Regions from separate parts of the Rahnella sp. Larv3_ips genome, predicted to be linked through region 1. Evidence: predicted binding sites of a transcription regulator. Region 1 holds the regulator's gene; each other region holds the start of a gene.

What was found. The regulator CRP, encoded in region 1, controls carbon source genes, mostly activating them, when cyclic AMP is high. The targets are predictions, from matches to a motif close to ATGTGANNNNNNTCACAT.
Region 2: deoC (deoxyribose-phosphate aldolase) is a predicted target of CRP. The motif match lies at 4,258-4,275, and genes of this name have one in related genera.
Region 3: ED901_RS13785 (YjcB family protein) is a predicted target of CRP. The motif match lies at 2,068-2,085, and genes of this name have one in related genera.

What each region holds. Positions count from the first base shown of each region.
Region 1 covers NZ_MJIB01000021.1:665,064-670,109, reverse strand. The annotation lists gene ED901_RS22555 (OsmC family protein) at 1-362, opposite strand, end outside; gene crp (cAMP-activated global transcriptional regulator CRP) at 725-1,357, shown strand; gene ED901_RS22545 (YccS/YhfK family putative transporter) at 1,419-3,494, shown strand; gene ED901_RS22540 (aspartate aminotransferase family protein) at 3,657-4,874, opposite strand; gene ED901_RS22535 (aminodeoxychorismate synthase component II) at 4,997-5,046, opposite strand, start outside.
Region 2 covers NZ_MJIB01000003.1:197,706-202,751, forward strand. The annotation lists gene deoD (purine-nucleoside phosphorylase) at 1-407, opposite strand, end outside; gene deoB (phosphopentomutase) at 488-1,711, opposite strand; gene deoA (thymidine phosphorylase) at 1,800-3,188, opposite strand; gene deoC (deoxyribose-phosphate aldolase) at 3,235-4,014, opposite strand; gene ED901_RS00905 (TatD family hydrolase) at 4,560-5,046, opposite strand, start outside.
Region 3 covers NZ_MJIB01000008.1:111,124-116,169, forward strand. The annotation lists gene malT (HTH-type transcriptional regulator MalT) at 1-1,942, shown strand, start outside; gene ED901_RS13785 (YjcB family protein) at 2,196-2,480, shown strand; gene bglX (beta-glucosidase BglX) at 2,875-5,046, shown strand, end outside.

The sequences.
Region 1 (5,046 bases):
TTGCCCAGCATCAGAGAAACGGAACAATATTTCTCAGCTGACAGGCTGACGGCGCGCTCCACAACCTTGTCGGTCAGGTCTTTACCGGTGACGATGAAGTGCAGATTGATGTGTGTGAACAAACGCGGTGCTTCTTCGCGACGTTCTGACGTCAGTTTCACTTCACAGTCACGGACATCGCTGCGGCCTTTTTGCAAAATCGACACCACGTCGATCGCGCTACAGCCACCCGCGGACATCAGCAACATTTCCATCGGGCTCGGTGCTTTATCACCGGCATTCCCGTCCATTAAAACCTGATGACCCGACGCGGATTCACCTAAAAACGTCAGACCTTCCACCCATTTTACGCGTGCGTGCATTTGCTTATCTCCTGGCGTTCTTATTCATCAAATTTTCACCCCAGAGTACCCTTTCACCTAAAAACTGGCAACGTAACCCGATCGCCATCATGCTGAAGCGAGACAACACAAGACAGCATTGCAAACCTGTGTTACAAACAAAGCCGAAACATACTTTCCAGTAAATTGCGGTGACGGTTTTCGCGGTTTAAGAACAGAACCCAAGGTGATAACAGCAATTAACAGGCTGTTTCACTCCGACATCCGCTTGCAGCATTTCTGGTGAGTTACATGCTGATAGGGCGCATTAATATTCAGACGCCGTACAGGGAACTCTGAGCCCTGTGATTTTGGGCAGCGATAATAACAGAGGATAATAGCAAATGGTTCTCGGCAAGCCACAAACAGACCCGACACTTGAATGGTTCCTGTCTCACTGTCATATACATAAGTATCCTTCTAAAAGTACGCTGATTCACCAGGGTGAAAAAGCCGAAACGCTGTACTACATCGTGAAAGGGTCGGTTGCCGTCCTGATTAAAGATGAAGAAGGCAAAGAGATGATACTTTCCTACCTTAACCAAGGTGACTTCATCGGCGAGCTGGGACTCTTCGAAGAAGGTCAGGAACGCAGTGCCTGGGTACGTGCTAAAACTGCCTGCGAAGTGGCTGAAATTTCTTATAAAAAATTCCGCCAGCTGATTCAGGTTAACCCGGACATTTTGATGCGCCTCTCCGCGCAGATGGCAAACCGTCTGCAAATGACGTCAGAGAAAGTCGGTAACCTTGCTTTCCTCGACGTAACGGGCCGTATCGCTCAGACCTTATTGAATCTGGCCAAACAGCCAGATGCCATGACCCACCCGGACGGGATGCAGATTAAAATTACCCGCCAGGAAATCGGTCAGATCGTCGGTTGCTCCCGTGAAACCGTCGGCCGCATTCTCAAGATGCTGGAAGATCAGAGCCTGATCTCCGCACACGGTAAAACGATTGTCGTTTACGGCACACGTTAATCCCTCAAAAAAAGGCGCGACAGCTTACTGTCGCGCCTTTTTTATGGGCTAAGCTTCATCCATGACGCTATGGCGAAGGCTGTTTTATCATCCCGAAGTGAACTATGCACTGCGTCAGACGCTGGTGTTATGTCTGCCGGTCGGCATCTGCTGGCTGTTTGGGAATCTGCAAATGGGCCTGTTGTTTTCCCTCTGCCCTGCCTGCTGTAACGTCGCCGGTCTTGATACTCCCCACAAACGCTTTTTTAAACGTCTCATTATTGGTGGTGCTCTGTTTGCGCTGGGCAGCATTCTGCTGCAAGTGATGCTGACCGGGTGGCACCTCCCGCTGCCGCTGATCATGCTGTCGCTGGCATTATTACTTGGCGTCACCGGCGAAATCAGCCCGCTCCATGCGCGTCTGTTGCCCGGTGCATTGGTAGCGACCATCTTTACCCTCAGCATGGTGGGCGTCAGGCCGATGTGGCAGGCACCCGCGCTGTTTGCCGCAGGCACCGCCTGGTACGGCCTGTTTAACTGGGCGTGGTTTCGCATATCAAAAGAACAACCGATGCGCGAAACCCTCAGTCAGCTGTATTTGCAACTGGCGGATTATTTCGAAGCCAAATACAGCCTGCTGACGCAGCATACCGACCCTGAAACCGCGTTGCCGCCGCTGCTCAAGCGCCAGCAACAGGTCATCGATCTTATCGCCCTGCTTTATCAGCAGCTGCACATGCTGCCGCAGCACGGACATCATCATCACTACAAGCGGCTGTTTCAGCGTTTTCAGGTGGCGCTGGATTTGCAGGAGCACATTACCGTCAGCCTGCATCAGCCGGAAGAAGTGCAAAAGCTGGTGGAAGAGAGCCATGCGGAAGCGGTGATCCGCCGTAATGCTCAGGTGATTTCAGCCCGTCTGCGGGTGATTGCTGACGATATTCTTTACCACCGTCTTTCCGGGCGTTTTACCATGGCGAACGAACTGGCGGCGCTGGAGAAAATTGCCGCACGCAATCCGGATAATCCGGTCGGCCAGTTCTGTTATTACCATTTCAGCCGCATCGCACGTCTGCTGCGTACCCAGAGGCCACTGTACCGGCGCGATCTGATGAATACTCAGCCGCGCCTGCCTTTCTGGCCGGCACTGAAAAGCTATTTGTCCTTTAAATCCATTGCCCTGCGCAATGCCGCACGTCTCGGCATTATTCTGGCGTTAGGCAGCAGCCTCGGGTTGTTCTTCAATCTGCCGAAACCTTACTGGATTTTGCTGACCATCATGCTGGTCAGTCAGAACGGTTATAACGCCACCCGCGTGCGCATTCAGCACCGTGCGCTCGGCACGCTGGCGGGATTGCTGATCGCCGCTGCCCTGCTGAAACTGGAGCTGCCTGAGGGCGTCACGCTGCTGTGTATGCTGGTGATTACGCTGATATCGTACACGGTGTTGCGGAAAAACTACGGGCTGGCGATGGTCGGTATGACGGTGACGGCGGTGTATACGCTCCAGCTTCTGGCGATGAATGGCGTGCATTTTCTGGTGCCCCGGCTTATCGATACCCTGATCGGCTGCGCCCTCGCCTTCGGCGGTACGATCTGGCTGTGGCCTCAATGGCAGAGCGGATTGCTGCGACAAAATGCCCATCAGGCGCTGGAAGCCGATCAGGAAGCGATCCGGTTGTTACTGCAGGATAATCCGGATACCGCCAAACTGGCGTACGCCCGAATGCAGGTCAATCAGGCCCACAACAAGCTGTTTACCTCGCTGAATCAGGCGATGCAGGAACCGGGGTTTAACTCGCATTATTTGACGGATATGCGTTTGTGGGTAACGCACAGCCAGTTTGTGGTCGAGCATATTAACGCGATGACCATTCTCGCCCGCGAGCATTACATGCTGCCGGAAAAACTGGCGACGGAGTATTTACAGACCTGCGAAATCGCGCTGCAAAGCTGTCAGCAACGCTTGCTCTACGACGGGCCGGGCAGCGAGAACAATCTGTTCAATGCGCCTGAACTGCACCCGGATATGCCGCTGACCGAGATGGAACGCCACCTGCGACGCGTAATTTCCCATCTCAGCGTGATGCATACGATTTCGTCACTGGCGTGGAAGCAGAGGCCGCATCATGGGATCTGGCTGACGCGCAAGGCGTGAAGGGGAATGCCCTTTCAAACTCCCGTTTTTACTGGCTTGCAGCCAGCCTGTCTTTTAAAACTGACCGGCGCTATTTCGGTTTCTCGGGTGCGAAGGCGCCCACTCGCCGCTGGTTAAAACCGACTGAGTACATTTCGGTGTTAACCAGCGATGTAGCAGGGCTCACCCACCGCAAACTTTCCCCACCGCTTTCTCAAACCGCTGCATCCCTTCTTCAATATCCGCGAAGTCGATAACCAGCGATGGCGCAAACCGCATTACATTCGGTCCGGCGACCAGCATCATGAGGCCGAATTCGGCGGCGGCGGCGTGGAACTCGCCCGCGCGGTTTTTGAAGGCATCCGACAGCTCCGCTCCAATCAGTAATCCCTGACCACGGAATTCTTTGAAGATGTGGTATTTCTGGTTGATTGCCTCCAGCGCGCTGATGAATTTCTCGCGACGCTCGTCGATACCCGCCAGCACTTCCGGGGTGTTGATGATATCGAGTGCCGCTTCAGCCACGGCACAGGCCAGCGGGTTACCGCCGTAAGTGGTGCCGTGTTTGCCCGGCTCCATCACGGAGGCCACGTCTTCGGTTGCCAGCATCGCTGAAACCGGGAAGCCGCCGCCCAGCGCTTTGGCGGTGGTCAGAATGTCCGGCGTCACACCGTAATGCATGTAGCTGAAGAGTTTGCCGCTGCGGCCCATGCCGCTTTGTACTTCGTCCAGCACCAGCAGCGCCTGATGTTTGTCGCACAACTCGCGCAGACCTTGCAGGAATTCCTGGGTGGCAGGCGTCACTCCGCCCTCGCCTTGCACCGGCTCAACCACAATGGCGCAGGTGTGATCGTCGATGACCGCTTTGACCGCGTCCAGATCGTTAAACGGCACGTGGACGATATCAGCCGGTTTCGGGCCAAAGCCGTCGGAGTATTTTGGCTGACCGCCCACAGACACGGTGAACAGCGTGCGGCCATGGAAAGCGTTATGGAAAGCGATGATCTTACTTTTGTACGGGCTGTGACGGTGCGAGGCGTAGTAGCGCGCCAGTTTAAAGGCCGCTTCGTTGGCTTCCGCACCGGAGTTAGCGAAAAATACGCGGTCAGCAAAGGTGGCGTCGATCAGCTTCTGAGCCAGTCGCAACGCGGGTTCGTTGGTGAACACATTGCTCACGTGCCACAGCGTTTCGCCCTGCTCGTGTAATGCTTTCACCAATGCAGGATGGCAATGCCCGAGCGCCGTCACGGCAATCCCCCCGGCGAAATCAACATACTCTTTGCCCTGCTGATCCCACACGCGGCTGCCTTTACCTTTCACCGGAATAAATTTAGCAGGTGAATAAATCGGCAAAATCACTTTGTCGAACGTGCTCCGGTCTACCGCTGATTTTTCTGCCATAACCCTTTCCCTCACTGCCGTTAACATGAAAATATAATCACAAAATATGCATAAAAAATCACAAACAGGCAAACGGTAATCGCACCTGATGGGTAAGTAATTTTTTCGGCAGAATTAACTGATTAGATTTTAAGGAAATTATTCAGAAGCTGGTGCCCCTGTTCGCTCAGAA
Region 2 (5,046 bases), on a different contig from region 1:
CGCACCATGTCGTAATCGGCGATAGCCGCGTAGTCATGGTCTTTAAAACGCATACGGTTCACTTTGGAATCGGTACAGGCACCCATGCCGATAACGATGTCACGCAGTTTGATGTCGGCACGTACTGCGCCACAAGAACCCACGCGAATGATTTTCTTCACGCCGAATTCCGTGATCAGCTCTTTGGCATAAATAGAGCAGGAAGGAATGCCCATGCCGTGGCCCATCACGGAGATTTTACGGCCTTTGTAAGTGCCGGTGAAACCCAACATGCCACGCACGTCGTTCACCTGCTTAACGTCCTGAAGGAAAGTTTCCGCGATGTGCTTGGCGCGCAGCGGATCCCCAGGCATCAGCACTACGTCAGCGAAGTCGCCCATTTCAGCATTAATGTGTGGAGTTGCCATCTTCTTATTCCTTTTCAGCGAGGTGTCATATTCATCATAAAAACGCGGCCGGCATCAGTGCCGGCCGCGTCTGCAAAGTCTTACAGCATGGATTTGCCGTAGTCCATCGGTGACAGATCGAAGTATTTCGCGACCGTCTGACCGATATCCGCGAAGGTTTCACGGTGGCCTAATGAGCCCGGTTTCACTTTCGGGCCGTAGATTAACACCGGAATGTGCTCACGGGTATGATCCGTACCGCGCCAGGTTGGGTCACAACCGTGGTCAGCGGTGAAGATAATGATGTCATCTTCTTTCACCAGCTCAAGCAGTTCCGGCATACGGCGGTCGAACAGTTCCAGTGCGGCGGCGTAGCCCGGCACATCACGGCGGTGGCCGTAAGAGGAGTCGAAATCCACGAAGTTAGTGAAGACGATGGTTTTGTCGCCCGCTTCTTTCATCTCATTGATGGTGGCGTCAAACAGAGCGTCCAGACCGGTGGCTTTCACTTTTTTGGTGATACCGACCTGCGCATAGATATCGGCGATTTTACCGACAGACACCACATGGCCGTCTTTCTCATCAACCAGTTTTTTCAGAATGGTCGGTGCCGGTGGCTCAACCGCCAGATCGTGACGGTTACCGGTACGTTCGAAGTTACCGGCTTTATCGCCAATGAACGGACGGGCGATCACGCGGCCAATGTTGTAGCCGCCTTCCGTCAGCTCTTCACGGGCGATTTCGCACAGTTCGTACAGACGATCCAGCCCGAAGGTTTCTTCGTGGCAGGCGATCTGGAATACGGAGTCAGCGGAGGTATAGAAAATCGGCTTGCCGGTTTTCATGTGCTCTTCACCTAAATCATCCAGCACAACGGTACCGGAGGAGTGGCAGTTACCGAGATAGCCCGGCAGATTGCCACGCTCAACCAGTTTATCCAGCAGTTCCTGCGGGAAGCTGTTGGTGGTGTCGCTGAAATAGCCCCATTCAAACAACACAGGCACACCGGCGATTTCCCAGTGGCCTGACGGGGTGTCTTTACCGGAAGACAGTTCGCTGGCGTAGGCATACGCACCGGTGATTTCGGAATCACCGTCCATGCCGTCAGGAATTTTACCGGTAGATTCTTCAGCCGCTTTCGCCAGCCCCAGACGGGTCAGGTTTGGCAGATGCAGCGGCCCTTTGCGACCCTTGTCCGCTTCACCACGCGCACAGGCAGCCGCGATATGGCCCAGCGTGTCAGAGCCTGTATCGCCAAAGCGTTCGGCATCTTCACTGGCACCGATACCGAATGAGTCTAACACCATGATAAATGTACGTTTCATTTTGCTCTCCTGCGAATGGTTACGCATTGGGTCACGCGGAACTGCCGCGTACCTGATCAGTCTTAAATGGGGGCGATGTGGCCTGAAATCAAGCGTTGCCGCCGATCCGGCGATACACCACCGGCGTAATTTCCGGCGCGCTGTCGCTCAGAACAATGGCGGCACGCACTTCTGCGGCAGCCTGCTGCCAGGCAGCTTCGCTGTTGGCGTGGATCATCGCCAGTGGCTGGCGGGTATCCACCTGCTGGCCGAGCTGCGCCATATTCGTCAGGCCTACGCTGTAATCGATAGGGTCGCTGGCACGGCGACGACCGCCACCCAGTGACACCACGGCCATGCCCAGCGCACGGGTATCCATCGCGCTGACAATCCCGTTGCCCTCGGCGTAAACCGGTTTGCTCAGCGTTGCCTGCGGCAGATAGCGATCGTAATTTTCAATAAAGTCAGCCGGTCCTTTTTGCGCCGCAATCATGCGACCAAAAATCTCTGCCGCTTTGCCGTTATCCAGCACGGCCTGCAGTTTGCTGCGGGCATCGGCGTCATCTTTTGCCAGACCGCCGGACAGCAACATTTCCACGCACAGCGCCATAGTCACTTCAAGCAGACGCGGATTGCGGTATTCACCGGTCAGGAAGCGCACGGCTTCGCGCACTTCAACGGCGTTACCGGCGCTGGAGGCCAGCACCTGGTTCATGTCCGTCAGCAACGCGGTGGTTTTGCAGCCTGCGCCGTTCGCCACATCGGCAATCGACTGAGCCAAGTCTTCGGACAGCTGATAGGTCGGCATAAATGCGCCGGAACCCACTTTGACATCCATGACCAGCGCGTCCAGACCTTCAGCCAGTTTTTTGGCGAGGATTGACGCGGTGATAAGCGGTATGGAATCAACGGTCGCGGTGATATCACGGGTGGCATAGAAGCGTTTATCCGCCGGTGCCAGCGAGCTGGTCTGGCCGATGATCGCTACGCCAACGTCCTGAATAATGCTGCGAAAACGGCTGTCGTCCGGGAAAATATCAAAACCCGGAATGGCTTCGAGTTTATCGAGCGTGCCGCCGGTATGACCGAGGCCACGGCCTGAAATCATCGGAACATAACCTCCGCACGCCGCCACCATCGGGCCGAGCATCAGGGAAGTCACGTCACCCACGCCACCGGTGGAATGTTTATCCACGATCGGGCCGTTCAGGTTCAGGCTTTTCCAGTTAAGTACGGTACCGGAATCACGCATCGCCATGGTCAGCGACACGCGCTCATTCATGGTCATGTCGTTGAAATAAATAGTCATTGCCAGTGCGGCGATCTGACCTTCTGAAACCTGACTGTCGCGAATACCGTTCACAAAGAAACGAATTTCTTCGTCACTTAAAGGATGGCCATCACGTTTTTTACGAATAATTTCTTGTGCGAGAAACAAGGTATCCCCCTGCCTGAGCTGAACGCCAGAATCTGGACGCTGATTGTGCGGGCGCTGCATGGCAACGCCCCGACAGATGCGCACCGCCTGGGCGGTGCCCCGGTGATCAATAGCTGCTGGTGGCTTTCTGACCGGCGTGACCCAGAGTGGTCAGCAGGCTTGCCAGCAGGCTGGATGCACCGAAACGGAAATGACGTGAGTCAGCCCATTCGCGGCCCAGCAGGCGATCGACCAGCGCCAGATACTGCGCGGCATCTTCAGCGGTTTTAACGCCACCGGCAGGTTTGAAACCGACGTCTTTGCCGACGCCCATTTCAGCGATCACAGTCATCATCAGCTCTGCGCTGTGCAGCGTGGCGTTTTCCGGCACTTTACCGGTAGAGGTTTTGATGAAATCAGCACCCGCTTTGATAGCGATTTCAGACGCTTTACGGATCAGCGCGTCTTGTTTCAGTTCACCGGTTTCGATGATCACTTTCAGCAGGACATTGGCAGCGGCACAGGCTTCTTTGCACTGTTTCACCATTTCAAAACCAACCTGCTCATTACCAGCCATCAGCGCGCGGTACGGGAAGACCACGTCAACTTCATCTGCGCCGTAAGCGATAGCGGCACGGGTTTCGGCCAGCGCAATCTCAAGATCGTCGTTTCCGTGCGGGAAGTTGGTCACGGTTGCGATACGGATGTCCGGCGTACCTTGCTCGCGCAGGGTTTTACGGGCAATCGGGATAAAACGAGGGTAAATGCACACAGCAGCGGTGTTACCTGCCGGGCTTTTTGCCTGATGACAAAGCGCGATCACTTTTGCATCGGTGTCGTCTTCGTTCAGGGTGGTTAAATCCATCAGGTTCAGCGCACGTTGTGCTGCGGCGGTTAAATCGGTCATATAACTCTCCAACAATTTTCAATTCCAGCGACCAGCCAGAACTGAGCATACAGTCATGAATTCCTTTCGGCGGGTAACGCCGCAGAAGAATTCTGCACGGTTGGCGAGCGGACTTGGTTCCTTGAAGATAGCGTGCGTAAGCGCTGTATCTGGCTTACGTGGCAACTGAGATCCTTCTCACCGCGCTTGGATTGGCAGACGCCAATTCGTTGTGACTATTTGAACACGTCACATCAGGTTCCTGTGTGCAGTATTTCACACAAAATGAAAACCGTTTGCAACGTTGCTTGGTGAAATGAGATCTGAATCACATTTACCCGGCGTTATGCTCAGTATTCGGCCCATATAAGAGTGTATACCCGATTCATGACAAACGGAGTTCGGGCAGACACGCGGGGATCACCGACCGGTAATCTTGCCGGTGATGTTATAATAATAACATTTAAAGAGGAAACAAAACTTACAAAACATCACGATCGGCATGTTAATAGGGAATTTGACGAGAAATTAATGTTATTTAAATCACAAAACGATGAACGTGAACATCAGTCAGAAGGAAGATTAAACACCCGGCGGGTATTCGCAAGCAGCGCGGCGGCGATATCTTCGGGGCGTTCCGGGCGTAACTCACACAGCACATCAAACACTGCGGCGGCGCGTTCCGGGCGATTTGGCTGGCCCTGAAAACCCTGCAACGGCATATCCGGCGCATCCGTTTCCAGCAACAATGAGGAAAGTGGTAACTGCGCCATCACCTGACGGGTTTTCTGCGCACGCGCATAGCTGATGGTACCGCCAACGCCAATGGCGAAACCCAGTCTGATAAACGCCTGCGCCTGAGAAAGGCTGCCTGCAAAACCATGTACCACACCGGTCGCCGGAAGTTTTGCCTGCCGCAACATGGCCGCCAGCTGATCGTGACTGCGCCGTGAATGCAGGATCACCGGCAGCGACTCACGCTTTGCCAGGGCGAACTGCGCCTTCAGCAAACGCTGTTGTTGCTCAAACATCGGCGTTTCCATAAACAGATCC
Region 3 (5,046 bases), on a different contig from region 1:
AGTGCTGGATCGCGTGGATGCGCCGACGCGTGATTTCCTGCTGCGCTGCTCGCTGCTGCGCTCAATGAATGACGCGCTGATTGTGCGTCTGACCGGCGGAGACAATGGCCAGCAGCGCCTGGAAGAATTAGAGCGCCAGGGATTATTCATCCATCGCATGGATGACACGGGCGAATGGTTTAACTTCCACCCTTTGTTTGCCACCTTCCTGCGTCAGCGCTGCCAGTGGGAACTGGCGGCTGAACTGCCCGCCATTCATCGTGCGGCTGCCGAAGGCTGGCTGGCGCAAGGCTTCCCCGCCGAAGCTATTCATCACGCGCTGGGAGCCGAAGACACCGATATGCTGCGGGATATTCTGCTGCAACACGCCTGGGCGTTGTTCAATCAAAGCGAACTGGCCTTGCTGGAAGAGTGTCTTAACGCGCTGCCGTATGAGCGCCTGATCCAAAATCCCAAGCTGGTCCTGTTGCAGGCCTGGCTGGCACAAAGTCAGCATCGTTATGCCGAAGTGGAAACCCTGCTGGTGCGCGCGGAAAGTGAAATGCAACAGCGCAGCATTGTGATGGAACAGGACATGACCGCCGAGTTCGACGCCCTGCGCGCGCAGGTGGCGATCAACGATGGCCGTCAGGATGAGGCGGAAAAACTGGCCGCCGATGCCCTGCGTTTCCTGCCGTATGAAAGCTATTACAGCCGCATCGTCGCCACCTCAGTCACCGGTGAGATTCAGCACTGCAAAGGCGATCTCACCCGCGCGCTGCCGCTGATGCAGCAAACTGAACAGATCGCCCGCCGGTACGAAGCTTATCACTACGCGTTATGGGCGCTGCTGCAACAGAGTGAAATCCTGATTGCTCAGGGCTATTTGCAGGCGGCCTATGAAATGCAGGATCGCGCGTTTGAACTGGTGCGCGAGCAACATCTCGAACAGTTACCGATGCATGAATTCCTGCTGCGTCTGCGGTCACAGTTATTGTGGTCGTGGTCGCGGCTTGACGATGCCGAAGAGGCCGCCCGTGAAGGGCTCAACGTGCTGACCAATTTCCAGCCGCAGCAGCAGTTGCAATGTCTGGCGATGCTGGCGAAATGCTCGCTGGCGCGCGGCCAGCTCGACAACGCGCACCACCATTTACAGCGCTGCGAAGCCCTGCTTAAAACCGGTCAGTACCATATTGACTGGCTGACCAACACCGACAAGCCACGGGTGATTTACTGGCAGATGATCGGCGATAAAGCCGCCGCGCGACAATGGCTGCAACAGGCCAGAAAACCGGACATGGCGGACAACCATTTCCAGCAGGGGCAGTGGCGCAATATTGCCCGCGTGCAGATTTTGCTGGAGAAGTTTGATGAAGCCGAAGTGGTTTTGGATGAACTGAATCAGAACGCCCGCCAGCTGCGTCTGACCAGCGATCTGAACCGCAATCTGCTGCTGAGTAATCTGCTGTACTGGCATACCGGGCGCAAAAGCGACGCGCAGAAAGTCCTGATCGAAGCGCTCGGGCTGGCGAACCGCACCGGCTTTGTCAGCCACTTCGTCATCGAAGGCGAAATGATGGCGCAGCAACTTCGTCAGCTGATTCAGCTTAATTTGCTGCCCGAGCTGGAACAGCGCCGCGCCCAGCAAATCCTGCGCGAGATTAACCAGCATCACCGCCACAAGTTTGCGCATTTCGACGAAGGCTTCGTTAATAAGCTGCTGACCCACCCGCAGGTGCCGGAACTCATTCGCACCAGCCCGCTGACCCAGCGCGAGTGGCAGGTACTGGGGCTGATCTACTCCGGTTACAGCAATGATCAGATCGCCGGTGAGCTGGATGTGGCGTCCACCACCATCAAAACGCATATCCGTAACCTGTATCAAAAACTCGGCGTCGCACACCGCCAGGAAGCTGTGCAGCAGGCTCAGCATCTCTTGCAGGTGATGGGCTACGGCGCGTAATTCCTTTACTTCATTCCCGCCTTTAATAACGCACGGCCATGAATCAGCTGTGCGTTATACATAAAATGCATTAGCGAGCAATTTTTGCTCATCGCCCCTGCTCATGACGAAAATCTGATGATATAATGTGACATGCATCACATTATTGTGTTTCTTCATTTCTTCAGTAAGCCCATTGCTCACCCTGTTTAAACAGCCTTTGCGGCTGATTTTGGCATCGTGCAACCGGCTGTAGTGAGTAAGGATTTTATCAATGGGAACGTTAACTGCCGGAATAGTCATGATGCGCTGGGAATTGCTGAGCGCTTTTTTGATGTTCTGCACCAGCCAGCTCAATATTCTGTGCCGCCAGTCGAGCCGCAACACCATGGCTTTCGTCTGTAGCGGTCTTGGCCTGACGGTGACCTGTTTCTTTGTCATGAGCCTGATGGGCATGACTTACAACGCCGCTGCCATTACGCAATTCTGGTCAATGACCAAAGACGTTTTCTTCGATGTGATGAGTAAAACCCCCACCGATATGCCCTTCTATTATTAATGCCGTTTTATTATTGATTCCTGCCTGACAGATTGATCGGCTTTTTCCGGGCTGAGCTTCACGCTCTGCCCGGCGCGTTGTGCAAAAATCTCCCTTCCCGCGCTATTTCATCGCTCATTACTGAACCGATTTGTCATCTAATCCTAATTGTCTGAAATTGCGGGGTATATCGAGCGTCTTTTAGTAGCCATCTGCCCGATTACCTGTAAATTGCGATCTGTCTCCACAGGTAAAAGATAATGTGCCGCACGATAAAACTATTGATTGCTAATAGTTGAAGGGTCGTATTAGATTCTCACACTATACTTTTCTTAGAATGATCATTGATTTGTTTGCTTCAGGCTGCTGAATTTTCTCTGTTTTGGCATCCCTGCTTATGGCTGAAGGAATTCCGATGAATACGCATCACATGCTCGGCGCGTTTGTGCTACTGGTAAGTTCTGCTTCTGCTCTGGCAGTAGAAACGGCGGGTATACCTCAGAATCAGGTAAAAGAGCGCAACGCGTTCATTGCTGATCTGATGAAAAAAATGACTCTTGATGAAAAAATTGGTCAGTTGAATCTGGTGACCGTCGGGACTGATTATCCGAAAGAAGCGATCATGGCCGATATTCGCGACGGCAAAGTCGGTGGCGTATTTAATACCGTGACCAAACCCGATATTCGCCGCCTTCAGGATGAGGTGAAAAACAGCCGCCTGAAAATTCCTCCTTTCTATGCGTATGACGTGGTACACGGCCAGCGCACTATTTTCCCGATCAGCCTCGGTCTGGCAGCCAGCTGGGACATGCAGGCCGTGGCCACCAGCGCACGCATTTCTGCAAAAGAAACCGCAGCCGATGGCCTGAACATGACGTTCTCGCCGATGGTAGACGTGACCCGCGATCCACGCTGGGGCCGTGTTTCCGAAGGTTTCGGTGAAGACACCTATCTCACTTCACGCCTCGCGCATGAAATGGTTACCGGTTACCAGGGCAAAGACCCGTCTGCCCCTGACGCTGTGATGGCAAACGTCAAACACTACGCGTTGTACGGCGCTGTTGAAGGCGGCCGGGAATATAACACCGTGGATATGAGTCTGACGCGCATGTTCAACGACTACATGCCACCGTACAAAGCCGCTGTCGATGCGGGTGCGGGCGGTGTGATGGTGGCGCTGAACAGTATCAACGGCACGCCTGCCACCTCCAACACCTGGCTTTTAAAAGACATTCTGCGTGACGACTGGCAATTCAAAGGCCTGACCGTCAGCGACCACGGCGCTATCGGCGGCCTGGTCAAACACGGCGTAGCCGAAGACGATCGTCAGGCGGCGGCCATGGCATTGAAAGCCGGTGTCGATATGGACATGGCGGATAACATGTACGGCAAGTATCTGAAAGGCCTGCTCGCCGACGGCATGGTCAGCCAGAATGATATCGACCGCGCGGTGCGTGACGTACTGGCCGCAAAATGGGACATGGGCCTGTTTGTGGATGAGTACCGTCATTTAGGCCCGCAGTCGAGCGACCCGGCAGATACCAACGCCGAAAGCCGCCTGCACCGCAACGAAGCGCGCGAAGTGGCGCGAACCTCGCTGGTGCTGCTCAAAAACAACAATCAGACATTACCGTTGCAGAAAGCGGGCACCATCGCCGTGATCGGACCGCTGGCTGACAGCAAACGTGACGTCATGGGCAGCTGGTCTGCCGCCGGTAAAGCGGCTCAGGCGGTAACCGTCCTGCAGGGCATGAAAGATGTGCTCGGCGATAAAGGCAACGTTCTGTATGCACGCGGCGCTAACGTCACTGACGATCAGGCCATGGTGGATTTCCTCAACTCTTACGACAAGCAGGTGATCAACGACACACGTAAACCGCAGGAAATGATTGATGAAGCCGTGAAAACCGCTGAAAAATCTGACGTTGTGGTCGCGGTCGTTGGTGAAGCGCAAGGTATGGCGCACGAGGCGTCCAGCCGTTCTGAACTGAACATTCCGCAAAGCCAGCGCGACTTACTGAAAGCCCTGAAAGCGACCGGCAAACCGCTGGTCATTGTTCTGATGAATGGCCGTCCGCTGACGCTGTCATGGGAAAATGAAATCTCCGACGCGATGCTGGAAACCTGGTTCAGCGGCACCGAAGGCGGTCATGCGATTGCTGACGTGCTGTTTGGCGATTACAACCCGTCAGGAAAATTGCCGATGACCTTCCCGCGCGCAGTGGGTCAGATCCCGCTGTATTACAGCTTCCTTAATACCGGACGTCCGTTTAATCCGCAGCATCCGGATAAATACACCACCCGCTATTTTGATATCACTAACGGCCCGCTGTTCCCGTTCGGTTATGGTCTGAGCTATACCGACTTCAGCGTCTCTGACGTCAGCCTGTCTTCCACCACCATGGATGCCAAACACCCGCTGACCGCCAGCGTGACGGTGAAAAATACCGGTAAACGCAGCGGCGCGACCATCGTGCAGCTGTATTTGCAGGACGTCACCGCGTCCATCAGCCGTCCGGTCAAGCAGCTGAAAAACTTCGAGAAAATCGAGTTGCAGCCGGGTGAGCAAAAAGTCGTCACCTTTACA